One region of the Pseudarthrobacter sp. W1I19 genome, then DNA from elsewhere that is predicted to be linked to it. Evidence: predicted binding sites of a transcription regulator. Region 1 holds the regulator's gene; the other holds the start of a gene.

Evidence for each region. The regulator HrcA, encoded in region 1, represses chaperone genes, less so after heat shock. The targets are predictions, from matches to a motif close to TTNGCACTCGNNNNNNNCGAGTGCNAA.
Region 2: a site for HrcA is predicted at 13,979-14,005, ahead of QF038_RS03510 (Hsp20/alpha crystallin family protein). Genes of this name have one in related genera too.

What each region holds. Positions count from the first base shown of each region.
Region 1 is NZ_JAUSZR010000001.1:2,098,718-2,108,475, reverse strand. Features, by position in the region: gene QF038_RS09925 (PhoH family protein) at 1-488, opposite strand, end outside; gene QF038_RS09920 (GerMN domain-containing protein) at 903-1,805, shown strand; gene QF038_RS09915 (16S rRNA (uracil(1498)-N(3))-methyltransferase) at 1,817-2,599, opposite strand; gene dnaJ (molecular chaperone DnaJ) at 2,602-3,729, opposite strand; gene hrcA (heat-inducible transcriptional repressor HrcA) at 3,812-4,825, opposite strand; gene QF038_RS09900 (DUF3097 domain-containing protein) at 5,001-5,855, shown strand; gene QF038_RS09895 (DUF4870 domain-containing protein) at 5,996-6,415, shown strand; gene hemW (radical SAM family heme chaperone HemW) at 6,748-7,977, opposite strand; gene lepA (translation elongation factor 4) at 8,014-9,758, opposite strand, start outside.
Region 2 is NZ_JAUSZR010000001.1:749,177-768,825, reverse strand. Features, by position in the region: gene nhaA (Na+/H+ antiporter NhaA) at 1-871, opposite strand, end outside; gene QF038_RS03570 (CHRD domain-containing protein) at 1,107-1,880, shown strand; gene QF038_RS03565 (sortase domain-bontaining protein) at 1,914-2,621, shown strand; gene QF038_RS03560 (hypothetical protein) at 2,701-3,315, shown strand; gene QF038_RS03555 (PAS and ANTAR domain-containing protein) at 3,326-3,994, opposite strand; gene QF038_RS03550 (heavy metal translocating P-type ATPase) at 4,366-6,546, shown strand; gene QF038_RS03545 (DUF6153 family protein) at 6,603-7,031, shown strand; gene QF038_RS03540 (DUF305 domain-containing protein) at 7,106-7,726, shown strand; gene QF038_RS03535 (FAD-dependent oxidoreductase) at 7,853-9,073, opposite strand; gene QF038_RS03530 (low molecular weight phosphatase family protein) at 9,254-9,910, shown strand; gene QF038_RS03525 (LCP family protein) at 10,116-11,234, shown strand; gene QF038_RS03520 (histidine phosphatase family protein) at 11,482-12,258, shown strand; gene QF038_RS03515 (NAD(P)H-hydrate dehydratase) at 12,236-13,213, shown strand; gene QF038_RS03510 (Hsp20/alpha crystallin family protein) at 13,481-13,903, opposite strand; gene QF038_RS03505 (hypothetical protein) at 14,110-14,301, opposite strand; gene QF038_RS03500 (S9 family peptidase) at 14,538-16,772, shown strand; gene QF038_RS03495 (SRPBCC family protein) at 16,837-17,289, opposite strand; gene QF038_RS03490 (peptidoglycan-binding protein) at 17,580-18,281, shown strand; gene QF038_RS03485 (M50 family metallopeptidase) at 18,288-19,649, shown strand, end outside.

The DNA.
Region 1 (9,758 bases):
CCGGCCGGACCGATCCCGAAAATTACGGTGTTGGCGTCGATGGCGTCAACGTAGTTCTTTTGGTTCAGCGTCTTGGGGCGGATCGTTTTGCCGCGGCTGGACAGGATGTCATGGGTCAGCACGTCCACCGGGTTCTGCAAGGACTGGGTTCGGAGCAGTGCTACGAGTTGCTGCAGTACTGCCGGGCTGATGACGGTTCCGCGTGCCACCAGTCCCCGGACCTCGTGGAGGAGCCGCATGATCCGTGGCACGTCCGTAGCCGGTCCGCTGATGGAAAGCTCGTTGCCGCGGACGTGGAAGTTCACGTCGGGGAACTGTTCTTCAATGAACCGCAGCGCTTCATCATGGCTGCCGAGGGATTGAACCATCTGGTCTGAGCTGTCGAAGAGGACCACTTCGGTGCGGACGCCAGGGAGTGTGTGGGGAAATTCCCCTGCGGCGCCTTCGCCGGTGACAAGCCTGCGCTTTCCGTTAGCTGATTCAGTCATGGTGTTGGCCCGCGGGCCCGTGATCCCCTCGATCTCGTAAGAGTAGCTGCTGGCTGATCGGCGGCGGGCTGTCCCCGTTGCGTCTCAGCGGTACCTTCCATCTTACGCCAGCGGGCAGCCCAGGCCCGATACCAGGACCGGTGCCAGGCAATGGCAGCAATACCGGTTCCGGCCGTCCGTCATTAGGTATCAACTTCATATCGGCCTCATATCGTTCACGTTGCAGTTGCGCCGCTGGGCGCATCCGGCGGCTTTTGCCCGCCGGCGCTGTGTAATGCTGGAAATCCAGGGTGCCAAGGAAGCATCCAGGCTGACCGGGGATCAGCCAATCCAACCAGGAAAGGACAGGCAATCACGTTGCCGGAAAGCGCAGGGCCCCGCCGGGCCGGAAGATCACTGAACGGCGCCCGTTCAATGGTTCTTGCCGGGCTCCTTGCCGCCGTCCCTGTCCTCACCGGCTGTATCGCTGAACCGGGGCCATCGCCCACGGGCGCCCTTGCCTCCAGCCCCGCCGCCACGGGCGGCGTGTCTGGCGCACCGTCCACCAGTGCGCCGCTGGAAACAACACAGTCCTCCAACAAGGCGCCGGTCTACTGGATTGGCCGCAGCAACAGCAACGTGTTCCTGTACCGCGAGTTCAGGGATGTTCCCGAGCAGGAAAATCCCGTGACGCGGGCCCTGCGCGCCATGATGTCCGAAAAGCCCCTGGACCCGGATTTCTTCACACCGTGGCAGAACCCCAAACAGCTGGCAACCTCGATTTCCGGCAAGGACGTCATCACCGTTGACGTGTCGGAGGACGCCTTCAACAGCAACCTGGACGCCGATATGGCGGCACGGGCCATCCAGCAGCTGGTCTATACGGCCACCGCGGCTGCGGCGAGTTCCGGCCTGATTGACTCCGGCCAGCAGATTCGCGTGCGCATCCTGGTGGACGGGCACACAGATTACGTGGCGTTCAACCACGTGCAGCTGGGGTCCCTCATGGCCCGCACGGCCGGGCTCGTGGCTCCGGTGTGGATCATCGACCCGCAGGAAAACGTCGAGGTGGCGGACGGCAGCGTCAAGATCACCGGCCGGAGCACGGCCGCGGGCGGCAAGCTCCGCTGGCAGATCCTACGGTTGGAGGAGAACGGGAACAAGACACCATTCCTGACCGGCGAGACAACCGCCGCGGCGGACCCTGCCCAGGCGGGAGTCTTTACGCTGGCCCTGACCCTGCCCTCCGGCGACTACGAGCTCCGGGTCGGGCAAACGTCCAACCCCGATGGCCAGCAAAACGGCACCGAAGATACCCGGGGATTCAAAGTACGGTGAGCCGTGGCCGTTCAGGCTGCGGGCGCCGCCCAGCGGCCCAGGACATCGCTGGCAAGCACGACGGCGGCCGGACCGGCGGTTGATGAGCGCAGCACATGGTGTCCCAGCAGGGCAGTCACGGCTCCCTGGCCGCACAGTTTTGTCACCTCGCGCTGGCTGATGCCCCCTTCGGGGCCGACAATCAGGAATATTTCCCGCGGCCCTTCTGCAGCATCAGTCGAGAGCCACGATTCCAGGACCACCCGCAGTGGACGCACGGCGTCCTCGTGCAGGATAACGGCGAGGTCGGCCGCCCCGGCAGCAGCAGCGAGACCGGCAGTGTCGACGGCGGCACGCACCTCGGGGATCCAGGCCCGCCGGGCCTGTTTGGCAGCCGCGGTAACTACAGACTGCCACTTTGCATGGGCCTTGGCCGCCCGGTCCCCCTTCCAGCGCACGATGGACCTTTCGGACTGCCACGGTATAACGGCGTCGATCCCCAGTTCGGTGGCGGTTTCGATGGCCAGCTCATCCCGGTCGCCCTTGGCAAGGGCCTGGACCAGCACCAGCCTGACGCCGGGCCGCTCCTCAACCACCACGGCTGTGCATTCGACCTCGAGCCCGGACGGGGAGGCTGCCAGCACTTTCCCGCTCATTCGGGTGCCGGCGCCGTCCACGATGTCCACGGGCTCGCCGGGAGCCAGCCGTTTGACGGTCACTGCGTGCCGGGCCTCAGGTCCCTCAAGGACAAAACGTCCTTCGGGTGCCATCTGGTCCAAGGACCCGGACGCCGTGAAAAAGACGGGGTTGCTCACCGCTACAGGTTACCGAACCGGTCCCGGAGCTTGGCGAACATACCGCCGCTGGCGGCCAGCTTGCCCTCCGTGATCTGCTCGCCGCGCAACCTGGCGAGCTGGCGCAGCAGGTCCTCCTGCGCCGCGTCCAGCTTCGCCGGCGTCTCCACCTGCAGATGGACCTTCAAGTCACCACGGCCGTAACCGCGCAGGTGGGTCACACCCAGCCCGCGCAAGGTGATGATTTCCCCGGACTGCGTTCCTGCCTTGACATCGATCTCCTGGGGACCGTCGAAGGTTTCCAGGGTGACGTCTGTTCCCAGCGCGGCTGCGGTCATGGGGATGTTCAGGGTGGCGTGCAGGTCGTCGCCCTCCCGGACATAGGTGGCATCGTTGTTGACCCGGATTTCAACGTACAGGTCTCCGGCGGGGCCGCCGGCAGGACCGGCCTCGCCCTGGCCGGAGAGCTGGATGCGGGTGCCCGTGGCAACGCCGGCGGGAACCTTGATGGTCAGCGAACGCCGGCTGCGGATGCGGCCCTGCCCGCTGCACTCGTTGCAGGGGTCCTTGATGACGGTGCCGAAGCCTTCGCAGGTGCCGCACGGGGCGGCGGTCATGACCTGGCCCAGGATGGACCGGACCGCCCGCTGGACCTGGCCGCTGCCGCCGCAGATGTCGCAGCGCTCGGGGTGGGTGCCCGGCCTGCAGCACGAGCCTTCGCAAGTTGGGCAGACCACTGCCGTATCCACTTCGAGCTTCCTGTTGACGCCGAAAACGGCGTCGCGAAGTTCGATCCGGACGCTGATGAGGGCGTCCTGGCCGCGCCGGACACGCGATGCAGGCCCGGAGGAACCGCCGGCGCCAAAGAACGTATCGAAGATGTCCTGGAAGGCGAAGCCCTGGCCGGCGTACGCTCCGCCGCCGAACCCGTTGTCCGTACCGTTCTCGTTGCCGGTGGTGTCGTACACCCGGCGCTTCTGGGGATCGGAGAGAACTTCGTAGGCGTGGGTCACGGCCTTGAAGCGGTCTGCTACATCTTCACCGGGGTTAACGTCCGGGTGAAGGGTGCGGGCCAGCTTGCGGTAGGCCTTCTTGATCTCTTCCCCGGTTGCATCCGGTGAGACTCCAAGGACTTCGTAGTGGCTGCTCAAAGTTCGTATCTCTTCCTTGTTGTTTTGCCTGCAGCTGTACTGCGGGCGCTACTGTTCGTGCCTGGTCGCCGGACGGGGCGGGTCAGGGACCCAAAATCCGTGACAGGTACCGGGCGACGGCCCTGACCGCGGCCATGGTGGTGGGGTAGTCCATCCTCGTGGGGCCCAGGATGCCAATCTTCGCGACGCTGTCCGGCCCGTAACCGGTGGCCACCACCGATGCCTCGGCCAGACCGTCGTACGGGTTCTCGCGGCCGATGCTGACGGCCACCCCACGGTGGTCCTGCGCCATCTCGCTCAGGAGCCGCAGCATCACCACCTGTTCCTCCAGCGCCTCCAGCACGGGGCCGATGCTGAGCGGAAAATCCACGTTGGAACGGGCAAGGTTGGCTGTCCCGGCCATCACCATGCGGTCCTCACGGCTGCTGTGGGCCAGGGCTTCCAGTCCGTGCGCCAATGCCTGGGCTGCCTGCCGCTGTGCGGGGGCGACGCCGGACACTACTGTGGGCAGCGACTGCGTCAGCTGGCTCAGGGCAGTCCCGCCGAGGGAAGCCAGGAAGTGCGTGCGTAAGGCACCGAGGACGTCGTCGCCGAGGTCCTGCCCGACGTCGATGACACGCTGCTCCACCTTGCCGCTGTTGGCGATCAGCACCACCAGCACCTTCCGCGGTGCCAGGAGGACGAATTCGATATGCCGGACCAGGGCGCGGTTGAGGTGCGGATACTGGACCACTGCCACCTGGTTGGTCAGCTGGGACAGCAACCGGACGGTGCGCTCCAGGACGTCGTCGAGGTCGTCTGCCCCTTCCAGCAGGGACTGGATGGCCCGGCGTTCGGCCTGGGACAGCGGCTTGACCGCGGAAATCTGGTCCACAAAGAGCCGGTAGCCCTTGTCCGTGGGAATGCGGCCTGCGCTCGTGTGCGGGGCGGTGATCAGCCCTTCGTCCTCAAGTGCAGCCATATCATTGCGAATGGTGGCGCTGGAGACACCAAGATGGTGCCGTTCCACCAGGGCCTTGGACCCGACGGGCTCGCGCGAGTGGACATAGTCCTCCACGATGGCCCGCAGTACTTCAAGCTTGCGCGGTTCGCTCACACTCCACCTCCATCCAGGGATCAGGGCAGCCGTTCCGCCCGCACCGTACCTCACAGGGGTTAGCACTCGACATGCCTAAGTGCTAACAGTCTATTATGACTCGCCCCGTTGTTAGCATTGGTACCGCTCCGGGCGAAATTCCGGGTCCGGATCCAGCACGAAGCGGAGTTCATCCATGCAATACCAGAACTGGGGAGCCCAGGACCTGACGGCGCCCGCACGCTCGCAACTGCCCGAAGTGCCGGTGGAGCGCGGAATGGTCCTGGAGGAAGTCCAGTCCGGCTGGGTTGGCGCAGTGACGCGGGTGGAAAAATCAGGCGGCATGCACGTGGTGGCCCTGGAGGACCGCCGGGGCAAGTCCAGGTCCTTCCGGCTGGGTTTCGGTTTCCTCCTGGAAGGCCAGGCCATCCGGCTGATGCCACCGGCGCCCAAGCAAGCCCAGACCGGCGGCCCGGCCGGCGGGAGGACGGCATCCGGTTCGGTGCGGGTGGCGGGCCAACGGGCACAGGTGGCCAAGGCGAGCCGCATCTGGGTGGAAGGAAAGCACGACGCCGAACTGGTGGAGAAGGTATGGGGCGACGACCTTCGGGTGGAGGGCATCGTCGTCGAACCCCTGCACGGCATTGATGACCTGGCGGCGGCCGTTGCCGGTTTCAGGCCCGGTCCCGGACGGCGCCTGGGCGTGCTTGTGGACCATTTGGTGCCCGATTCGAAGGAGTCGCGCATCGCGGACGCCGTGATGGCCTCCCCCGGCGCCGCGGGAAACGTCCTCATTGTTGGCCACCCCTACGTCGACGTCTGGCAGGCGATCCGTCCGGCCGTCCTGGGCATTGGGAAGTGGCCTGAAGTGCCGCGCGGGCAGGACTGGAAGACCGGTATCCTCAAGGCATTCGGCTGGCCGCACGCCACCAAGGAAGACATCGGGCTGGGCTGGCAGAAACTGCTGGGCGCCGTGCGCACCTACGCGGATCTGGAAGCATCCCTGCTGGGCAGGGTGGAGGAAGTGATCGACTTCCTCACTGTCCCCTGAGCTGACAGGATCCAACGGGCGGACGTCGGCGGGGGCGGCTTCACCAAGTATTCTTGGTACCGCGGTGTCTGCTTCTGGCAGTGCCTCAGCAGATATTGGCATTCTTACTCAGCAGCATTGCACTTTCGAAGGAACAGACTGTGGCGGAAAACGCACAAGATCACAGGGACAGCCAGGGCGGCCAGGGCCGTTCGGAGTACCATGGCGTCCCCGCGAATGCGCTGCCCCTGACGGCCAGCGAAGACAGGCAGTGGGCTACGCTCTCGCACTTCGGCGGGATCCTGGGCTGCGTCCCTGCACTCCTGATCTACCTGATCTTCCGTGACCGGGGCCCTTTCACCGCGCAGGAGTCCAAGGAGGCGCTGAACTTCAGCCTGCCCCCAACCATTGCCGCCGTGGTTGCCAACATCCTGGTGTTTGTGCCGGTTGTGGGCAACATCTTCGCCGTCATCGCAACCCTGATCTGGATTGCCCTGACATGCTTCTCGGTGGCGGCCGGAATCCACGTGAACCGCGGCCAGCCGCACCGCTACCAGTACAACCTCCGCTGGATCAAGTAGTCCCCACTGGCACCCTAGCCTCGCTTCGCTTCGGCCAGGGAACCCTGCCAGCGTGGGCCCAACCACCGGCACGCAGCCTTGCTTCGCTTCGGCCAGGGAACCCTGCCAGCGTGGGCCCAACCACCGGCACGCAGCCTTGCTTCGCTTCGGCCAGGGAACCCTGCCAGCGTGGGCCCAACCACCGGCACGCAGCCTCGCTTCGCTTCGGCCAGGGACCCCTGCCAGCGTGGGCCCAACCACCGGCACGCAGCCTCGCTTCGCTTCGGCCAGGGACCCCTGCCAGCGTGGGCCCAACCACCGGCACGCAGCCTCGACCAGGCTGGGCCCGGGGGTTAGTCCGGGAGAACCCGGCGCACCACCGCATCGGCAAGCAGCCTGCCCTTGAGCGTGAGGACCAGCCGGCCCCGGAAGGCTGCCGCCGGCTCCACCAGGCCGTCCGCGATCAGGCCGGCCACTTCGTGCCTGCCGTCGGCACCGAGGGCCGAGACAGCCAGGCCTGACTGCAGCCGTGCCTCAAGCATCACCCGCTCCACGTTCCGGGTTTCCGGGTCAAGCGTTTCCCGGCCGGCGGCCGGCGAGAGGCCCTGGGCCAGCCGGCCTGCATAGGCTGTGGGGTGTTTGACGTTCCACCAGCGGACGCCGCCCACGTGCGAGTGCGCACCGGGCCCGATCCCCCACCAGTCATCCCCGCGCCAGTAGGCGAGATTGTGGCGGCAGGCCTGATCCGGCGTTCGGGCCCAGTTGCTGACCTCGTACCAGCCCAGGCCGGCTTCGGTGATCAGCTGATCGGCCAGCTCGTACTTGTCGGCGTGATCGTCGTCGTCAATACCGGGAACTTCACCACGGCGGATCTGGGCGGCAAGCTTGGTGCCGTCCTCAATAATCAGCGCATAGGCGCTGATGTGGTCGGGCTCGTAGGACAGCGCGGTTTCCAGCGAGTGGCGCCAGTCAGCGAGCGACTCCCCCGGCGTCCCGTAAATCAGGTCCAGGCTGACCGACAGTCCCGCTTCCCGTGCCCAGCGGACCACCTCTGGAACGCGGCTTGGGGTGTGCGTCCGGTCCAGGACTTTCAGGACGTGCGGCACGGCGGACTGCATACCGAAGGAGACCCTGGTGAACCCGGCCTCTTTCAGGACCGCGAGGGATTCCGGCGTCACCGAATCGGGATTGGCCTCCGTGGTGACCTCGGCGCCATCTTCGATGCCCCACTGGTCGATGGCCCGGCGGAGGATCAGGGCCAGGTCTGCGGCGGGCAGCAGCGTGGGCGTGCCGCCGCCGAAGAACACCGTGCTCAGTTTTCGGGGAGGAAGGCCCGACGCCGGGAGGACCTTCGCTGCCAGCGTCACCTCCGAGGCGGCAGTCTGGGCGTAGGCATCCTGAGAGGCGCCGCCGCCCAGTTCCGTTGCGGTGTAGGTGTTGAAGTCGCAATAGCCGCAGCGCACGGCACAGAACGGTATGTGGACGTACAGCCCGAACGCCCGCTCCGCCGCGCCGTCCGCTGCCTGGGCAGGCAGCAGGCCGTCCGACGGCGCCGGGTCGCCGAGGGGAAGAGTACTAGGCATTGCGGTGGCCTCCGGTGTTGCCGGACGCGGTGTTCACTACTTCTTGGCCTTGTCCTTGGACTCGTCGGTGGTGAGGGCGGCAATGAACGCTTCCTGGGGGACCTCCACGCGGCCCACCATCTTCATGCGCTTCTTGCCTTCCTTCTGCTTCTCCAGCAGCTTGCGCTTGCGGGAGATGTCGCCGCCGTAGCATTTGGCCAGGACGTCCTTGCGGATGGCGCGGATGCTTTCGCGGGCGATGATCCTGGAGCCGATGGCAGCCTGGATGGGCACCTCGAACTGCTGGCGCGGAATGAGCTCGCGCAGCTTGGTGGTCATCATGACGCCGTAGGAGTACGCCTTGTCGCGGTGGGTGATTGCGGAGAAAGCATCCACCTGCTCGCCTTGGAGCATGATGTCCACCTTGACGAGGTCGGCCACCTGGTCGCCGTCGGCCTTCCAGTCCAGCGAGCCGTAGCCGCGGGTCTTGGACTTCAGGATGTCGAAGAAGTCGAAGACGATCTCGGCCAGCGGCAGGCGGTACCGGATTTCCACCCTGTCCTCGGACAGGTAGTCCATGCCGCCCATAACACCGCGGCGGCTCTGGCACAGTTCCATAATGGCGCCGACGAATTCGTTCGGTGCCAGGATGGTGGCGGACACCATCGGCTCGCGGACCTCGGAGATTTTGCCGGAAGGGTACTCGCTGGGGTTGGTCACGTGGACCACCTTTTTGTCTTCCAGCGTTACTTCGTATTCCACGTTGGGTGCGGTGGAGATGAGGTCCAGGTTGTATTCGCGTTCGAGCCGTTCACGCGTGATTTCCAGGTGGAGCAGTCCGAGGAAGCCCACGCGGAACCCGAAGCCCAGTGCAGCGGACGTTTCCGGCTCATATACCAGCGCGGCGTCGTTGAGCATCAGCTTCTCCAGTGCATCGCGAAGCACCGGGTAGTCAGTGCCGTCCAGGGGATACAGTCCGGAGAAGACCATCGGCTTGGCATCGGCATAGCCGGGCAGCGAGTCAGCAGCCGGTTTGGCAAGGTTGGTGACGGTATCACCGACCTTGGACAGCCGGACATCCTTAACGCCCGTGATGAGGTAGCCCACTTCGCCAACGCCCAGGCCCTTGGAGGGGGTGGGCTCCGGGGAGCTTACCCCGATCTCGAGGAGTTCGTGCGTGGCCCGTGTGGACATCATCTGGATGCGTTCGCGCGGGTGCAGCATGCCATCCACAACGCGCACGTAGGTGACCACACCGCGGTAGGTGTCATAGACGGAGTCGAAGATCATGGCGCGGGCAGGAGCATTTGCGTCGCCCTCCGGGGCGGGCAGGTCGCGGACGATCTTGTCCAGCAGCGCTTCAACGCCCATTCCGGTCTTCCCCGAAACGCGGAGCACGTCCTCGGGGTCTCCACCGATCAGGCTGGCAAGTTCTGCCGCGTACTTCTCGGGCTGGGCCGCCGGGAGGTCGATCTTGTTCAGGACCGGAATGATGGTGAGATTGTTTTCCATCGCCAGGTACAGGTTGGCGAGCGTCTGGGCCTCTATGCCCTGCGCTGCGTCAACCAGCAGGATTGCGCCTTCGCAGGCCGCCAGGGAGCGGGAGACCTCGTAGGTGAAGTCCACGTGGCCGGGCGTGTCGATCATGTTCAGCGCGTAGCTGGTGCCGTCGAGTTCCCAGGGCATACGGACAGCCTGGGACTTGATGGTGATGCCGCGCTCGCGTTCGATGTCCATGCGGTCCAGGTACTGGGCCTTCATGTCGCGGCTTTGGACGACCCCGGTGAACTGCAGCATGCGGT
Region 2 (19,649 bases), 1.3 Mb from region 1:
GCCGGAACCGGTGCTCGAAGATCTCCGCCAGTCCCGGCCCGGCTTCCGGCCCGCCGGCAGCCTGTGAACGGATCACCGGAACGGCGAAGCCCAGCAGGACGCCGGCCACCGTGGCGTGGATGCCCGAGGCGTGGACGAGCGCCCACGTCACCAGGCCGAACGGCAGCAGGATCAGCCATGCCGCCGCGGTGTGACGGCCGAAGAAGTTGCGGTACTTCTGTGCCAGGAACGCATAGATGGCCAGCGGAATGAGGGCCAGGAGCAGCGGCATCATATGCAGGTCGCTGGAGTAGAAGAACGCGATGATGGAGATGGCGATCAGGTCATCCACCACGGCCAGGGTCAAAAGGAAAATCCGCAGGGCACTCGGCAGGTGCGAGCCGATGATGGCCAGGACTGCCACCGCGAAGGCGATGTCCGTGGCGGTGGGGATGGCCCAGCCGCGCAATGTTTCCGGGCTTGCCAGGTTGATAAGGGCGTACATGGCTGCCGGTGCCACCACACCTCCGAAAGCGGCAGCTACGGGAACAATGGACTTGTTGAGCTGGCGCAGGTCCCCCGCCACGAACTCCCGTTTGAGCTCGAGGCCCACCAGGAAAAAGAAGATGGCGAGCAGCCCGTCCGCCGCCCACGCACCCAGGCTGAGCTCAAGATGCCAGGGCTCATAACCAATCTTGAAACCCCGGAGGGCGAAGTAGCTGTCCGATGCCGGCGAGTTGGCCCACACCAGGGCGATCACCGCGGCGGCGACAAGCAGGGCTCCGCCCACGGTTTCCTTGCGAAGGATTTCCCCGATCCGCAGGGCCTCGGCATAGCTGCCGCGCCCGAAGATGGTAGAGCGGGTGGGGCCGGAAGGGGGCGTTTGGCTCATAAAGCGTCCTCAAACTGGGCTCGACAGAATCATGCCGACCAGACTTCCCGGCGCACCTTCGATCAATCCTACAGGGCCAGAATGGGCCGCGCCCGCACCCTTCCATGCCTCCGGCGCAGCGGGCGCATTGTGGTCCGATTCACATTCCGGCCCATCCGGAGCAGAAGCAGCAGCGAACCACTGTTGTCCCTCACCTGGGACAACAATGTCACTTGTATGAGGAGACTGCTTTCCGATGAACAAGACACTCCGCTTTTTGGCTGTTCCCACACTCGCACTGGGCGCTGTTGCCCTCTCCGGCTCTCCCGCCCTGGCCGCCGATCACTCCTACCAGTCCACGCTGGGACAGATTAACGGCAGTTCCGCCTCGGGCACCATCACGGTGGACGTTACCGGCAACCAGGCCCACGCAGTCCTGAAGGTGTCCGGCCTGGCCGCCACGTTTATGGACGCCCCCTACCCGCACGTCCAGCACATCCACGGCGGCGCGCAGGGCGCCTGCCCCGCACCCTCCGCAGACAAGGACGGCGACGGCGTCATTTCCACCACCGAGGGCGCACCGGGGTACGGCGGCATCGTCACCACCCTGTCCACCAGCGGCGACACCAGTCCCGCCGCCGGACTGGACCTCAAGGTGGCCGGCCAGGGTGCAAGCTACACGGTTGACCGCACGTTCGAACTGAACGCCGAAACCAAGGCCGCACTCGAAGCCGGCACCGCCGTGGTGGTTGTCCACGGCCTTGATCCCGCCACCCTCAGCGCGGCGGGACAGGCCGCCAAGAGCGACCTCGTTCCCAGCCTCCCGCTGGCAGCGACCTCCCCCGCGCTGTGCGGAACGTTGAAGGCCGGCCAGATGACCATGCCCGTTGGCGGTGCTGAAACCGGCATCACCGCAGGGACGGCCGGACCCGACGCCGGTGCCCTCGCCCTCGGAGGGGGCCTGGTGCTCGCCGCGGCAGCCGGCGGCGTCTACGTGGTCCGCCGCCGCAGCGCCCAGTCAGCCGTGTAGCAACAGGCTGACTGGATCACCGCTGTGACGATCATGAATTCCGGCCACCGTTGGGGGCTTGGGGCCTCAACGGCGGCCGGGCTTCTGCTCCTGCTGGCCGTGGGCGGCTGCGCTGCGGGCAGCACGGGAACGCCCGACGCCGGCCCTGCACCTTCCGCGTCCGCCGCACCTTCTGCGCCGGCCGCCACTGCCACGCCTGGTTCCACCGCAAGTTCCGCCCCACCCGCGGCTCCAGCCCCAAGCCCGGCTGCCGCCGCACCCGCAGCAACGGAACCGGTCGTCCTACCCCGCTCCGAGCCGGTGACCCTGGAAATTCCCTCCATCGGCCTCACCACGGGCCTTATCAAGCTGGGACTGCGGGACAACGGCTCGCTCGAAGTCCCTGAAGACAAAGGCAACGGCGCGCCCGCCAGCTGGTACAACGGTTCCCCCACACCCGGCGAACGCGGCCCGTCCGTGATGCTCGGCCACGTCAATGCCCTGGGCGGCCATAAAGGTGTCTTCGCCGATCTTCGGCAGCTCAGGCCTGGGAGCGACATCATTGTCCTGCGGGCCGACGGCAGCTCCGCCGTGTTCGGCGTGGATCGCGCAGCCCAGTACAGCAAGGACGGGTTCCCCACGCTGGAGGTCTATGGAAACACCCCCGGTTCAGAACTCCGGCTCGTCACGTGCGACGGGTACGACCCCTCCACCGGACGCTTCAACGACAACTACGTCATCTACGCAAAGCTCAAAACCTGACACTGGACCGCGAACCGATGATCCGCGAAAAGCCGAACAAGCGGCCGCACCCCTGAGGAGCGGCCAGGACGGACGAGTCATGCACAACCGCACACCAATACTGGCAGCCCTGGCACTGTGGTCCCTGCTGCTTACTGGCTGCGCTGGGACCGCAGCGTCCGTTGGAGTGGTTCCCGCACCGGCGTCGGACGCCACGTCGCCAGCCGCGCACGGTAGCCATCACGACGGCGGCACCTCCTCCCCCCGCGCCTCCGCCGACGGCCCCAGCGACGCCGCGAGAATGGTGTGCGGAGACCAGCCCATGGACCGGCTCACCGCCATCCTGCACCTGGAAGAAGACCCGCACACTATGAACAGCTGGGCGGACAGCACCTTCACCTGCACCTACCACCTTGCGGAGGGTGCACTGGACATCTCCGTGAAGGAAGCGGCGGGGCAGGCCACGGCGATGAAGTACTTTGACGCCATGCAGGCGCTCGCCAAAGACGCACGGCCCATCGAAGGACTCGCCAACCTGGGCTTTCCGGCGTTCGAAACAGCGGACGGAACGGCAGTGTTCCAAAAGGACAACTTTGTGCTGCAGGTGGACGCGTCAGGCCTTCCGGCCACGCTCGGCCCGGACGCCATCACCCGCAACGCCCTGGCCTACCAGCTCTCCACCACCATCCTTGCGTGCTGGGTGGAGCACCACTAGGACGCGGGTCCTACCCTGCCTTGCGGCGGGAACCCGCCTTGCTGTCATAGGCGATCGCTCTGACTGCGGCGTCGAGGTACCCGCCCGCCGCCTGGGAATTCGCCAGCCGCACCAGTTCGGCGGCCACCACCACCAGCTTGACGTTGCGATGGCTGCTGGTGCTGACGAGCACCTTGAAGGCGTCCTCCGAACCCATTTTAAGCTGGCCCATCAGGATGCCCCGGGCCTGGTCGATCACGCTCCGGGTGGATGTGGCCCCGGCCACCGCTTCCCGGGCAGTCTCCTCGGTCTCGCGCTGGAGTGTGGAGGTGAGGTCGATCATGACGCCTTCCAGGGCGGTGACCGTACCGGCGTCGTCCACTATGGCCTCACCGGACGTAAGCACCCGACGTGTCCGGCCGCGGGAGTCGATGATCCGGTGGTACATGCAGAAGTACCCTCCAGTGCCGGCAACCTGGGCCACAATCTCTTCGCAGCGGGATCTGTCCTCCGGGTGCTTGTGCGAGAACAGCAGGTCCACGGTGGGCACCACTTCGCCGCGTTCGTATCCGTGCAGCAGGAACATGCCGTCCGACCACCGGAGCTTCCAGGTATCCATGTCCACGTGAAATGTCCCCGCCACGCACGGGTTGTCACCCAAAGCGCTCGAGTACGTGTAGGGGCCGCTCAGCTCGCCCATGGAGCCACCTCCGGTCCTTCACCCAGCCGCCCAGCATGGGCAGGCACCATTGCCATTGACACAAGTATGGCCGTGAACGCCCACCTGGGGTAGGCCGGGACGCGTTTTCGATTTCGAGGGGACGAGGCGCAGGTTCAGTCTCAGCCCTTGACGCTGATACCCCCAGGGGGTATATTTTCCAGTGTTGTCAGTGAAGTGGTATGTCCCGGCCGGTGCACCGCACCCGCTTTCACAGCCGTTCAACCCAGCGACGCCCCATCACCTTTCGCGCTGATCCCGGCGACGCCCCACCACCTTCCGCACGAATTGCCGCAACGCTCCATCATCTGCCTCCCGGAGCAGCGGCTGAAACGTCCTCCAAGGAGGAACAGATGCAGGACCACAGGCACCATCACGACGACGCCACCCCGGCCAGCCCCACCCTCACCGAGGCGGAGCGTGCGTCAGCCCCTGCCGCGGCTGCTGCCGGGCACGGGCACGAGCACGGGGACGGGCACGGGCACGGGCACGAGCACCACCAACCCCACGCCGGCCACGACGACGACCACACGGTCCACACCCACGGACAGCATGCCGGACACAGCACAGCCATGTTCAAGAACAGGTTCTGGCTGACCCTGGCACTCTCCATCCCCGTGGTCTATTTCAGCCCCATGGTGGGCCACATCCTGGGCTACATGGCCCCGATGTTCCCCGGCTCCGCCTGGATCCCGCCGGTCCTGGGAACAGTGATTTTCCTCTACGGCGGCCAGCCGTTCCTCAAGGGCGGGCTGCAGGAGCTGAAGGACCGCCGGCCCGGCATGATGCTGCTGATCGGCATGGCCATCACCGTGGCATTCGCCGCGTCCTGGGTCACCAGCCTTGGTCTGGGCGGCTTCGACCTGGACTTCTGGTGGGAACTCGCGCTGCTGGTGGCTATCATGCTGCTGGGCCACTGGATCGAGATGCGGGCCCTCGGTTCGGCGCAGGGCGCCCTGGATGCGCTGGCTGCCCTGCTGCCCGATGAAGCCGAACGCATCACGGACAGCGGCACCGAAACCGTGCCCGTCTCCGAACTCCGCCCCGCAGACCTTGTGCTGGTCCGCTCCGGCGCCCGGATGCCGGCCGACGGCACGGTGGTCCAAGGCCAGGCTGAATTCGACGAATCCATGATCACCGGTGAATCCAAGACCGTGCCCCGCGGCCCCGGGGACGCCGTGGTGGCCGGGACCGTTGCCACGGACTCGAGTGTCCGCGTCCGCGTGGACGCCGTGGGCGAGGACACCGCACTGGCCGGCATCCAGCGGCTGGTGGCCGAAGCACAGGCTTCCTCGTCGCGGGCCCAGGCCCTGGCCGACCGCGCCGCGGCCTTCCTGTTCTACTTCGCTGCGGGCGCCGGCGTCATCACGTTCATCGTGTGGACGCTGCTGGGCAGCATCCCGGAGGCCGTCACCCGGACCATGACCGTGCTGGTGATCGCCTGCCCGCACGCCCTGGGCCTGGCCATTCCGCTGGTCATCGCCATCTCCACCGAGCAGGCTGCCCGCGCCGGCGTCCTGATCAAGAACCGGATGGCACTGGAGCGGATGCGCACCATCGATGTTGTCCTCTTCGACAAGACCGGCACCCTCACCACCGGCGAGCCGGAGCTGAAAGAAGTGGCCGCCGCCCAGGGCGTGGAGGCCGATGAGCTGCTGGCATTGGCCGCCGCCGTCGAGTCAGACAGCGAGCATCCCGTAGCGCGGGCCATCGTCCGTGCAGCCCGGGAGCGGAACCTGGCACTGCCTGCCGTCGCCGGCTTCGTATCGCTTACCGGCCGCGGCGTCCGGGCCTCCGTGGACGGCCGCACGGTGCACGTAGGGGGGCCCGCGCTCCTGCGCGAGCTGGGCGCCGTCGTACCTCCTTCCCTGGCGGCCACGACGCGCGGCTGGATGGACCGCGGCGCGGCCGTCCTGCACGTGATTGACGACGGCGGGAGCGTCCTTGGGGCGGTCAGCCTCGAGGATGCGGTGCGGGCAGAGTCGCGGCAGGCCGTGCGCGCACTGCAGCAGCGCGGCGTCAAGGTGGCCATGATCACCGGCGACGCGCAGCAGGTGGCGCGGGCTGTTGCGGCAGACCTGGACATCGACGAGGTGTTTGCCGAGGTCCTGCCCGCGGACAAGGACAAGAAGGTGGCCGAGCTGCAGTCGCGGGGCCTCAAGGTGGCCATGGTGGGCGACGGCGTCAACGATTCACCCGCGCTGGCCCGCGCCGAGGTGGGCATCGCGATCGGAGCGGGGACGGACGTGGCCATGGAATCGGCCGGGGTGGTGCTGGCCGGGAACGATCCGCGCGCCGTGCTGTCCATGGTGGACCTGTCCCGGGCGAGCTACCGCAAGATGTGGCAGAACCTGGTGTGGGCCACGGGCTACAACATCCTGTCCGTGCCGCTGGCCGCTGGCGTCCTGGCCTTCGCCGGGGTGGTTCTCTCCCCTGCCGCGGGGGCCGTGCTGATGTCCGTTTCCACTATTGTGGTGGCGTTGAACGCCCAGCTGCTGCGGCGCCTGAAACTGAACCCTGCGGAGGTACGTTAGAACGACGCCCGTCCACTTTTGGCCGACCCGACCATCGCGGAAAGGAGGAATTGTCCATGACTGCAGCCATTCGTCGCCTGGCGTCCCTCCTCGGCGTCGCGGCGCTGATGGCCATTGTGCTGGGCGTCATGGCCGGGATACTCGGGATGCACGTGATGACGGCCGACCACTCGGCGCACACATCCCACGTGGTGCTCCAGGCCACGGATTCCTCCCCCGCCGCCGATATGCACGGGTCCGCCCACAGGGGGCACGCCACGCCGCCAAGCCTGGCGACGGAAACCTGCTTTGGTTCCTGCCCCGAGATGCAGGATGCGGGACCGATGTGTGTCCTCCTGGCCAACACCGCATCACTGACTGTCTTTCCGGCCGATGGGCCTGCTGCCGTGGAACCCGGCCACGCCGCAGGTGTCAGTCCGGCAGCAGGCTACTCCTACATTCCGGCAAGTCCCACACCATGCGAACTGTCCATCAGCCGAACGTAAAACAGGACGGTGCAGTGCACTTCCGCACGCCACCCCTGGCCCCCGTTCAACTACTTTCCTGAAGGACACCTTCCATGAAAACCACGATCAAAACACTCTCCGCTGCGGCCGCCCTGGCAGCCTCGCTGGGCCTTGCCGGGTGCGCGGCCGATTCCGGAACCTCCGGCGGCATGCACTCCACCCACGCCGGTTCGAGTTCGAGTCCGACGTCCAGCATGATGCCGGACGCCAACGCCGACCATAACCAGGCCGACACCACATTCGCCCAGATGATGATTCCGCATCATGCCCAGGCGGTGGAGATGAGCGGGATGGTCCTGGCCAAGCCGGACGTGCCCGCCGACGTCACCGCGCTGGCCACCAGGATCAAGGACGCCCAGGCACCGGAAATCGAGACCATGACCGGGTGGCTCAAGGGCTGGAATGTCCCCACGATGGCCTCTGACCATTCCGGGCACGGCATGTCAGGAATGGTGGACGCGGAGGGCCTCAGTAAACTCAAGGCCGCCCAGGGAACCGAGGCCGCCAGGCTCTTTATGGAGCAGATGACCGGTCACCATGAAGGAGCCATCGAGATGGCCAAGGACGAAATCGCCGGGGGCAAGTACCCCGCTGCCATCCAGCTGGCCCGCGAGATTATCACTGCTCAGGAAGCGGAGATCGCCGAGATGAAGAAGCTCCTGGCCGCGCTCTGACGCTCTCTCACTTACGGCAACCAATCGGCCAACGCTCTCACTTTCTTTAGGAAAGTGAGAGAGCGTTGGCCGCCAAACCGCGTTAAGTGAGCGAGCGCTCCCAATGGGGGCACCGCAAGGACGGGGTCAGGCGCCGCGGTGTTTGACATGCTCGGGGCGGATTCCTATCCCAACAAACCTGGCGGTGATCCGGCGCAACAGCGGCGAGGCGGCCCGCAGGAACATCACGAACCATCGGGGTGCGATGCGGTTCCCATTGGTAGCCCTGAGGAGCACCCGGTGTCCGTTGCGCTGGAGCTGCTGCATGATCTTCACCGGCATCTCCCGCCGCCGCTGCACGGCCGCGAGTTTCCCGACTGGAGCAGTTCCACCGGCAAGATCCTCCCCGATGGCGTTGGCCAGTGCCACGGCGTCCTGGATGGCGAAGTTCACGCCGACGCCAAACATCGGCGACATCGCGTGGGCCGCGTCGCCGATGGCCATGAATCCGGGACGGTACCAGCGCCGCAGCCGGTTGATCTGGACGGACAGAAGTTTCACCTGGTCCCAGTCCGTGAGGTTGCCGACGACGGGGCGCAGGATCGGCGCCGCGCCGGTGATCCGCGCCTGGAGTACGTCGATCTTTGCTCCGCGGAGCTCGTCAAAACCTCCTTTGCGGATCACCATCCCGGACTGGTACCGGTCGCCCCGGTCAATCGTGAGGACCAGCCCTTGCGCGGAGATGTATCCGAGCGTCGGGGACGGAGGATCCGGCGGCTTGGGCAGGTTGAACCAGAGCACATCGATGGGCACGCCGAAGTCGTCGGGAATCAATCCGGCAGCGTGACGCAAGGCCGATTCCCGTCCGTCGGCAGCGACGGTGAGGGTGGCACGGATCTCCAGGCCGCCGTCGGACGCGAGAGCCCGGACCCCGCGCACCTGGCCCTCTTCGATGATGAGTCCGGTGGCCTCGGTGAGCATCCGCAGCTCGAAGTTGGGGAACGCGTGCGCCTCGCGGGCAAGGAAGTTCAGGAAGTCCCACTGGGGCGCGAGGACCAGGAAGTTGTCCGGCGCCGGGAGGGTACTGAAATCGGCCGTGGTGATCCGCTGGCCATCAATCACGATGTCCAGGGTGGACAATTTGCTCAGTGGCAGTTCCAGGAATTTGCCGCGGAGCCCGAGTTCGCCCAGCAGGGTCACGGTGGAGGGATGCACGGTGTCGCCGCGGAAGTCGCGCAGGAAGTCGCCGTGTTTTTCCAGGACCGTCACCCGCAGCCCTTGCCGGGCAAGCAGGTACCCCAGCACCATGCCCCCTGGGCCGCCGCCGGCAATAACGCAATCCCGTTTGATCTGGCTGTCCACAGTCATATCATCGTGCTTCCTTGCCCTCGGGTGATAGAGCGTTGCCGGGAAACCTGCGAAAGGTGATGGGGCGTCGGTTGGGAAGCGGCCAAAAGTGAGCGGGCGTGCGGGGTGGGGCGGCCGGCGTCGGGCTGATGCATGTTAAGTTGAAAAGCACGGAGGCACCGGCTGGAAAGAGAATCTCCCTTGGACTCACCCGCACCAGTAAGAATCCTGACTGTCTGCACGGGCAACATCTGCCGCTCTCCGGTGGCCGAGCGGTTGCTGCAGGCGGGGCTGAACCAGGTGCTGCCGGGCGGTTTCGAGGTGCGCAGTGCCGGGACCCGGGCCATGGTGGGCGACCCCATCCAGCCCATCTCGGCCGACATCATCCGCACCTTCGGCGGGGACCCGGAGCAGTTCGCGGCCCGCCAGCTGACGCCCAAGATCCTTCGCGGGGTGGACCTGGTGCTGACCATGACCTCAGGGCACCGCGGTGAAGTCCTGCAGCTGGACGCTTCCCTCCTGAAGCGCACCTTCACCATCCGCGAGTTCGCCCGCATGCTTGACGTCCTGGACCAGCGCGCCGAGGCCGCCGGCAACGCACTTGAGGGAACGTACGACGACGGCGATCCCCTCGCTGCCAACGTCGCCTTCTGGCGCGGCTTGCCTGCGCGGGCGGCAGCTGTGCGCCACTTGTCACTGCCCGCGGACTCGGCCGAGAACGACATCATCGACCCGTACCGCCGGGCTCCGGAGGTGTACCGGCAGATGGAGGACGAGCTCGCGCCTGCGATCGTGTCCATCCTGCGCCACGCACGCCTTAATGCCCCCGTTCGCTGGAACGGTGCGCCGACGCTGTAGCGTTCCGGCGAACCCGCACCGTTCCGGCGAACCCGCACCGTTCCGGCGAACCCGGCGGGCGCCATCCGTACAACTGCTGCCGGACCCCTGGACGGTGAAGAGCATCTGCAGGCCCTGGCAGGTGACAGTTTGGACACGTATGTAGCCAGCGGAGCCCTCGCGGGCGGACACTGATCCCACCAAACGCACAATGAGGTGAGGCACAATGAGCATGCCAGGCGGTTCTGAGCCCTCCGGCGCCACCCCTTCCGGGTCCCATCCGCACGGCCTGGGCTGGGTTGCGCATGGCCGGCGGCGCTGGATCGCCGCCCTGCTGGCCCTGGCACTGGTGGCGGTTGCCGTCGTCGCGATCGTCAACCTCAGCCGCGGAGGGACGGCGGCGCAGCCCGCAGCAGCACAAACCGCTTCCCCATCCGCCAGTCCCATCGATACTCCCGCTGAGACTCCCTCCGAAACACCCCCGCCTGCCCCGGCCGCCCCGCCGCCACCCCCTATTCCGGAGCTTCCTGCTGCGGCCATGAACGTGCTGGTGATTGGCAGTGACATGCGCGGCAACGCCCACGACGCCGCGGCTCACACGGCGGCCACCGGTGAACCCATGGACCAGCGCGCCGACGTCCTGATGGTGGTCCACGTCCCGGCCGACCGGCGAAACCTGTACATGATCTCCATCAACCGCGACTTGTGGGTGGACATCCCGGGCCTGGGCGGTTCCAAAGTCAACGCCGGCCTGCAGTATGGCGGCATCGACATGCAGACCGCCGCGGTCCAGTCGTTGCTGGGTATCACCATCGACCAGACCCTGATGGTGGACTTCGGCGGTTTCAAGATCCTCGTTGACGGGTTGGGCGGAATCGACGTGGACGTACCCGTCCCGTTCCAGTCCACCCATGACACCGGGCACGTCTTCACCCCCGGCGTGAACCACCTGGACGGGCAGGCGGCGCTTGAGTTTTCCCGCGAGCGCTACGCGTTTTCCGACGGCGATTTCCAGCGGGTGCGCAACCAGCGGACCCTGCTCCGGGCCATCCTCGCCCGCCTCACTGCCAATGGCGCCCTGAACGATGTAACGGCAGTACGGGGGCTGGTGGACTTCGCGTCCTGCTGCCTGACGGTGAACAAAGGCTTTGACCCGGTGCAGGCTGCCATCCTCGCCTACAGCCTGCGCAACCTGGACGCGAATGCGATCCGCACCATGACTCTGCCCACGGCCGGGGCCGGCTTCGTGGGGGCCCAGTCAGTGCTGTTTCCCGATTACGGCGGCATCAACGCGGTGGGCGCGGCGCTGTGGGAGGGCAGGATCGCCGAGTTCGCCGTGGAATAGGAGCTGGCCGGCTTCCGGCCGGCGAGCTGATCGCCGGGCTCACTGGGTCAGGGACTGTCCCCTTGGTGACAAGCAACGCGGGATCACTTCCAGCCCAACATTCCGTGAATATCGGGCGGTATCTGACCGCGCATTTTGGTGGCAAACACTCCTCCCCTTCCGCCGCCTGGTTTAGGTTCGCTGCCCGTGGGTACGCCGCTGGTAGTGTTCCTGCATTCGGCAAGCCAGGCGGACGGAGTGATTTCTTGTGAAAGAGGACGGACTGACGGAGGCTGTCCAGGAGGCCGGAGCCGTGGAACTGCTCCTGGTCCGCCACGGTGAGAGCGAAGGAAACGTGGCAGCCACTGACGCGCGGCTGGCCGGGGCCGAGGTCATCGAGGTGCCCGCCCGGGACGCGGACGTGAACCTGTCCGGGACCGGCCAGGAGCAGGCCAAAGCCTTGGGCGCGGCGCTGGCCCGCATCGCCGAGGACCTCCGGCCCGATGCCGTGGTCTCATCCCCCTACGCCCGGGCGAGGCAGACCGCCGAGATCGCGGTGGAAACCGCCGGATGGCCGGTGAAGGTCCGCACCGATGAGCGGTTGCGGGACCGCGAACTGGGCATCCTGGACCGGCTGACGCGGCTGGGGGTGGAGAAGCGTTTCCCTGAGGAGGCCGAACGCCGGGAGTGGCTGGGCAAGCTGTACTACCGGCCGCCGGGCGGGGAGTCCTGGGCCGACGTTGCCCTGCGGCTGCGGTCCGTTCTTGACGAGCTGAACAACCTCAGCACCGGGCACCGGGTAATGCTGGTCTGCCACGACGCCGTGATCCTGCTTTTCCGGTATGTCCTGGAGGGAATGAACGAGGAGGAAATCCTGGATCTGGCGGCCAGCACCTCCGTCCTCAATGCCTCCCTCACCCGGTATGTGCGGCCGTCCGGCGAAGGACCCTGGACGTTGGAGAGCTTCAACGTGGCGGACCACCTGACGGAGCAGGGTGTCACCGTCACCGAGCATGCCGGAGATGCCAGTGTCCACCCGAAGTGAGGCCAACTCCCCTACCCTGGTGACGCCCTCACTGCTGCGTGAGTGGCCGCTGCCGGCGCCGGGCGAGGACAAGTATTCACGCGGTTCCGTCCTGGTGATCGGCGGAGCGCGGGCCACGCCGGGTGCGGCGCTGCTGGCCGGTACTGCTGCGCTGCGGGCCGGCGCGGGGAAGCTGAGCCTCGCCGTTGCAGAGTCGGTGGCCGTGCAGGTTGCTGTGGCGCTGCCCGAATGTGGAGCGATAGGCCTTCCCGAAACTGATGAGGGGTCGCTGACAGGCGAAGGGCTGGACCAGATCTCGACCTACCTCGACCGTGCCGATGCCATCCTGGTGGGCCCGGGCCTCGACGATCCGGATCTTGCCGAGGAGCTTTTGCGGGGCCTGCTGGAGAGGGAGACCCGGACCGGCAGCTCAGGCACAGAGGAGGCGGGCTCAGCTGAGACAGACTCCGGTGAGGGGACCGCGGGCGGGGGTCCCGCCGTCGTACTCGACGCTTACGCCCTGGGCGGCCTGCTGAAGCTGGGCGACCAGCTGGAACCGTGGAAGGGGCGGCTGATCCTCACGCCGAATCCCAAGGAGGCGGCCATCCTGCTGGAGCGCGAGGTGGATGACCTCGCGGCGGACGTGGCGGCGATTGCGGACAAATTCCAGGCGGTGGTGAGCTGCCAGGGCTTCATAGCCCGGCCGTCGGGCGGTGGCGCCGGGGAGGAAGCCGAGCTGTGGCTGATGACCACGGGCTACGGCGGGCTGGGAACGTCCGGAAGCGGCGATGTGCTGGCCGGAGCGATTGCGGGACTGCGCGCACGCGGAACAACCAGCGCACAGGCTGCCTGCTGGGGGACGCATCTCCATGCTGCCGCAGCGGACCGGCTCGCCAGCAGGATGGGCCCCCTCGGATTCCTCGCCCGTGAACTGGCCGACGAACTGCCCGCCCTGATGCTGGAGCTGAACACCTAAGCGCCCTGAAGCAACACGGGTCACTTTGCGCCCAATGTTGCCGCGTTATTGGGCCGTTGCCGCGTTATTGGGCCGGACCTGACCCAGCGTTGGAGGAAAGTGAAGCCCGGGCATGGGATGACCCCCGGCCGAAACCGGGGGCCACCGTATCGGGAGGTTCAGGCGTAGGCTGCCGATGCGCTTTAAGCGCTGTGGCGTGCATACTAGCGATCCGCCCAAGAGGCAGTCAGCAATAAATGAATACCCGACGTCCCGATCCTGTTGAGACTAGGCGGAAATTTCCTGCTTCGCCCCCTTCGTTTCAATTTCGATCTTGCGCGGCTTGGCCTTTTCGGCGACAGGAATCCGCAGCGTCAGGACACCGGCGTCGTAGCTTGCCTTGACGTTATCGGTATCCAGGGTGTCCCCGAGGATCAGCTGGCGGCTGAACACGCCGCGCGGCCGCTCGGAGGCGATCAACTCGGTGTCCTTGCCCGCGGGGTCCGGACGCTCGGCCCGCACCGTCAGGACATTCCGTTCCACATCCAGATCCACCGAATCCAGTGCGACGCCGGGCAGATCAAAGGCGACGACGAATTCCTGGTCCTCGCGCCAAGCGTCCATGGGCATCGCTGCCGGACGCGCTGCCGTGCCGAGGACCTGCTGGGCCAGCCTGTCCAGCTCGCGGAACGGATCGGTTCGCATCAACATGGCTTCCCTCCTCGTAAGAGACGGTCCAACATTGGTTTTGGTACCAGCCAATCTGTATTGGCTGATATAGATTTTTTACCACTCGGACGGTAGGTCTGCAAGCGGTTCGGGGACGAATTTTTCTTGTTTTTGCGGGGCCGCCCAGGCGCGGCGAAGGGGCCTCCCGCGCTGTGCAGAGGGCCCCTTCTTGTGGGTGTTTTGGCTGGTCAGCTCCGGGTGGGGTCCGGGCGCAGCGGTGCGGGCCCCGGATCCGGCACTGGCAGCGGCCCGGGAGGTTCCGGCGTCGGGAAGGGATTGGGCGGCTGCGGACCGGGATAGCCGGGCTGGGTGGGATCAGGCTGGTCCGGGCCTGGTTCCGGCGGGAACGGTTCGGGCTCGTGCACTGGCGGGATGGTCATATGCTTCCCCTCTCACGCTGGGCGGATGTGCCTTAGCGTGAACAGGATACGCCTGCGGCCGGAACCCCACTAGGCCACCATCACCCCGATGCCCTATCACTTTTGGTCCCCAAGGCGGCCGGTTGGGGACCAAAAGTGATAGGGCATCACCTGGATTTCTGCGGGAGGTGATGGGGCGTTATCGTCCGGTAGCGAACGGCCGGTTCATTGTCGGGGCGGGTCTATATATTGAAACCATGACCCAGACTCCGCTGCAGGATTCCGCCAGCACCACCGCCACGCCAGCTCCCCCGGTTGCCAAGAAGGTTCCCATCGAACGCAAGCACCACGGGGACACCTTTGTGGACAACTACGAGTGGCTGCGGGACAAGGAATCCGCCGAGGTCGTGGAGCACCTGAAGGCGGAGAATGCCTACCAGGAAGCGGTCACCGCGCACCAGGAGCCGCTGCGCGAGGCCATCTTCCAGGAGATCAAGGGCCGCACGCAGGAGACGGACTTGTCGGTCCCGCACCGCAAGGATGGCTGGTGGTACTTCAGCCGATCGGTGGAGGGCAAGGAGTACGGCATCCAATGCCGGGTCAAGGCGGAAGACACCGGCAATCCCGTCCGGGACTGGACGCCGCCCCGGGTGGAGCCCGGCGTCGAGATCCCTGGCGAGGAAGTCCTGCTTGACGGCAACGTCGAAGCGGAGGGCAAAGCCTTCTTCTCAATAGGCGGCACCGCTGTGACGGTGGACGGGACCCTGTACGCCTATGCCGTGGACAACAGCGGCGACGAACGCTTCACCCTGCGCATCAAGGACCTCCGCACCGGCGAGCTCCTGCCGGACGTCATCGAGAACATCTTCTACGGCGTTTCCTTCTCCCCTGACGGCACCCGCATCTTCTACACGGTGGTGGACGCGTCCTGGCGCCCCTACCAGGTCAAGGCCCACACGCTGGGCACCCCGGTTGAGGAAGACGTGGTGATCTACCAGGAGGACGACGCCGCCATGTGGCTGGGCTTCGAGCTCTCCGCGGACCGGCGTTACCTGGTGCTGGGCATCGGCTGCTCCGAGTACAGCGAAACCCGCCTGCTCCGCTTCGACGACCCGGCCCAGGAACTCACCACCGTGATTTCCCGCAACGAGCGGGTGCTGTATGAAGCCGAACCGTTCCTGCTGCCCGGGCCGGACGGTGAAAAGACGGAAAAGATCCTGCTGACCCACAACCGCAGCGCCGTCAACTCGATGGTCTCCCTGGCGGACCCGGCCGAGCTGGAGAAGCCGCTGGCCGAGCAGCAGTGGGCCACCGTCGTCGAACATTCCGACGACGTGCGCGTCAACGGCGCGGGCGTCACCTCCACCCACCTGATGGTGTCCATCCGCAAGGACACCATCGAGCGCGTCCAGGTGATCGGCCTGGCCGGGCTGGGCACCGCCGCGCAGGAGCCGCCGGTGGAGCCGGCCTTCGATGAAGAGCTGTACACGGCAGGAGTGGGAGGTTCGGACTACGAAGCCCCCGTGATCCGGCTGGGCTACACGTCCTACTTCACGCCGTCGCGGGTTTACGACTTCGTGCTGCCCACCCCTGAACAGCCCGCCGGCGAGTTGCTGCTGCGGAAGGAAAGCCCGGTGCTGGGCGGTTATGACGGCAGCGACTACGTGGCCACGCGCGAATGGGCGACGGCGGCGGACGGGACCCGCATCCCGCTCTCGGTGCTGCGGCACAAGGCCATCAAGCAGGATTCGACGGCGGCCGGGCTGGTGTACGGCTACGGCTCCTATGAGCTGAGCATGGATCCAGGCTTCGGCATTGCGCGCCTGTCCCTGCTGGACCGCGGCGTGGTGTTCGTCATCGCCCATATCCGCGGCGGCGGCGAACTGGGCCGGCACTGGTACGAGGATGGCAAGAAGCTCACCAAAAAGAACACCTTCACCGACTTCATTGACGCCACCGACTGGCTGGCCGGCTCCGGCTGGGTGGACCCGTCCCGCATCGCGGCCCTGGGCGGCTCTGCCGGCGGCCTGCTCATGGGTGCGGTGGCCAATATGGCCCCGGAAAAGTACGCGGCCATTGTGGCGCAGGTGCCGTTCGTGGACCCGCTGACCAGCATCCTGGACCCGGACCTGCCGCTGTCCGCTCTCGAATGGGAGGAATGGGGCAACCCCATCACGGACCCCGAGGTCTACGCCTACATGAAGTCCTACACCCCTTACGAGAACGTGCACCGGACGGCATACCCGAAGATCGCTGCCGTAACGTCTTTCAATGACACCCGGGTCCTCTATGTGGAGCCCGCCAAGTGGGTGCAGGAGTTGCGGAACAAGACCACCGCGGGCCAGCCGATCGTGATGAAGATCGAGATGGACGGCGGCCATGGCGGCGCGTCCGGCCGCTATGTCCAGTGGCGCGAACGGGCCTGGGACTACGCCTTCATCGCCGATTCCCTCGGGGCCACCGAATTGCTCCTCGGCGCCGGGCTGAAGTAGGCGTACGACGGCGGGCGCGCCCCGCCGTCGACGCCTGCCTTTTGCCCCACGCACGGCAGTCGCTTCAGCCCTGCGGGTGCTCCGCCAGCCACTCGGCCAGGGTCTCGAGATTGGCCCGGACCGTCCTCCCCTGCGCCCGTGCCACCAGCGCGTCCGCCAGCTTGCCAAAGACCCCGCCCAGGCCGGACGCGGCGTCGATTCTCTGGGTGACGCGCGTACCGCCGTCGGCCGGTTCGAGCGTGAACGTCACGGTGAAGTCCAGCTTGCCCTCGACCGAACGGGACACCATGCGCCGGGGCGGATCGAACTCGGTAACTTCCACAACCCAGTCGAACTGCTGCCCCATGATTTTGCTGGTTCCGCGCCCCCGGGAACCCATCCCGACAGGACCGTCCCCGACCTGTCCGGACGAGGTGACGGAGGAATCGTAGACGGCGATGTTTTCGAATCTGGACAGAAACTCGAAAACCTCCTGCGGCGGCCGGGCGATGACAACACTTTCTTCTACAACAGGCACTGCAGTCTCCTTTGAAAGGCACCTGATGCCGGCACGGCTTTGCCGGCACAATGGCAGGCACAGCGCCAGAGTGGACCCGCCGTCCGCCACTGTCAATGCCTTCGGGAGGGGCAGGCCGCCCTACCCCGGAGGCCTGCCCTGATGCCTGCAGACGGCTTGAACAGCAGCAATATGACGCTGGCCGCCGCTGCCCGGTACCCAAAGAAGGTAATCATGCTTACTATTGTCTGGCGCCGGCTGCCCGCTGGGGGCAGGTTAACCGGCGCCGCATGTGGAGGTTTTGAGTGAGCATGGAACAGGAAATGCGTCCCTTGACCAACGACGAACTGATCGCAGAGCAGGCCACGGCTTTGCCGGACAAGGAAGTGGCCTCTGTCCTTGACCTGAATGCGGACCTGGATCTGGGTATCGACGCGGCAGCGCCCATCGACCTTGCCGTTGCGGCCAACGCCAACGTGGCGGCCCCCATCGACGCGGCCGCCTCGGCCAATATCCTCTCCTTCGGCTCCGAGGCGCAGGCGCTGGCGGACCAGGGGGTCATGATTGATCAGGGCATCGTGGCCGACGCCAACGCCGAGTCCACGCAGGACAGCGTCATTGACCAGGGCAACGACACCATCGACGACGGCACGACAGGTACCGCGGGCACCACCACCGGCACGGATGGCACCGGTACAGCAGCCGACGGCGGCCTGGGCGAAGCCCTGCCCGATGTTGGCGCTGTGCCGGTGGATCCCGCCGCAGCGCTCGACGGGGACCTGCTCAACGTCAATGTGGACCTGGCGGCCGACGCGGACATCGCCGCGCCGATCAACGGAGCCGTGGCAGCCAACGCCAATGTGGCCGCACCGATCGACGCAGCCGTCGCGGCCAACATCGGATCGATCGGCAGCCAGGCCTATGCCGTGGCGGACCAGGACGCACTGATCACGCAGCACATCGAGGGCGCAGCCAACGCCACTGCAGACCAGCAGTCCGACCTCGAACAGTAAACACAGATGACCCACACCACCGGTGGGCCGCGCCCCCAGGCCGGCCCGCCGTCGTCTGCTGCGCCCCTGGCCGGGCACCAACTGCCGGTCCCTGCCCGGGCCGATGGCGTCCAGCTCATCGGACGGTCCCAGGGATCCGGCTACCGGGAACCCCCTTCGCTGGTCCGCCGCGGGGATGGCCAGACCCTCCAGCTGACGCCGCTGCTGTTCGCGGTGCTGGAGGCGGTGGACGGCAGCCGGACCGTGGAGGACATCGCGGAGCATGCCAGTGCGGCGTCAGGAAGACTGATCAGCGCCAATAACGTGCGCACGCTGATGGATTCCCAACTGCTGCCGCTTGGCCTGCTCCGGCTGGCAGACGGGACACAACCCGAGGTGCGCAAGGCCGACCCCCTGCTCGGCATGCGTTTCCGTTACACAGTGACAGACCCGGAACGCACCCGCAGGATCACCGCGCCCTTCGCCGTCCTCTTCCACCCGCTGATTGTGGTGGGAGTGACGGCGGCGTTCCTCGCCTCGTGCTGGTGGGTGCTGATGGTGAAGGGGCTGGGCTCGGCGACCCACCAGGCGTTCGACAACCCTGTCCTGCTCCTGCTGATCCTTGCCGTCACCATCCTGTCCGCCGGCTTCCACGAATTCGGGCACGCAGCCGCCGCGCGCAAAGGCGGCGCCACCCCCGGCGCCATGGGGACCGGTCTTTACCTGATCTGGCCGGCGTTCTTCACGGACGTCACCGATTCATACCGGCTGGGCCGCGGCGGCAGGCTCCGCACGGACCTGGGCGGACTGTATTTCAACGCCATCGTTGCGGTGGCCATCATGGCGCTGTGGTGGGCCACCGGCTTCGACGCGCTGCTGCTGGTGGTGGTCACGCAAATCCTGCAGATGGTCCGGCAGCTGCTGCCGCTGGTCCGGTTCGACGGCTACCACATCCTGGCAGATGCCACCGGAGTCCCGGACCTCTTCCAGCGCATCAAGCCGGTCCTGCTCGGCCTGCTCCCGTGGCGGTGGGGCCGGCCGGAAAACAAAGTCCTCAAGCCCTGGGCGCGTGCCGTGGTGACGCTGTGGGTGCTGGTCACCGTGCCACTGCTGATCTTCAGCCTGGCCATGATGGTGGTCTCGCTCCCGCGGCTGCTCGCCACCGCCTGGGGCAGCGGCGCCAAACAGCAGGCGATGCTCAACCAGAGCCTTTCCGACGGCGACCTTGCCGGCGCTGCCGTGCGCGCCCTGGCCATCGCCGCCGTTGCCCTGCCCACGGTGGGCATGCTCTACATTCTGTTCCGTCTCCTGCGGCAGCTGGTCACCGGGCTCTGGCAGAAGACACGCGGCAGGTTTGTGCAGCGCACCGCTGCCATGGGTGCCGTGGCA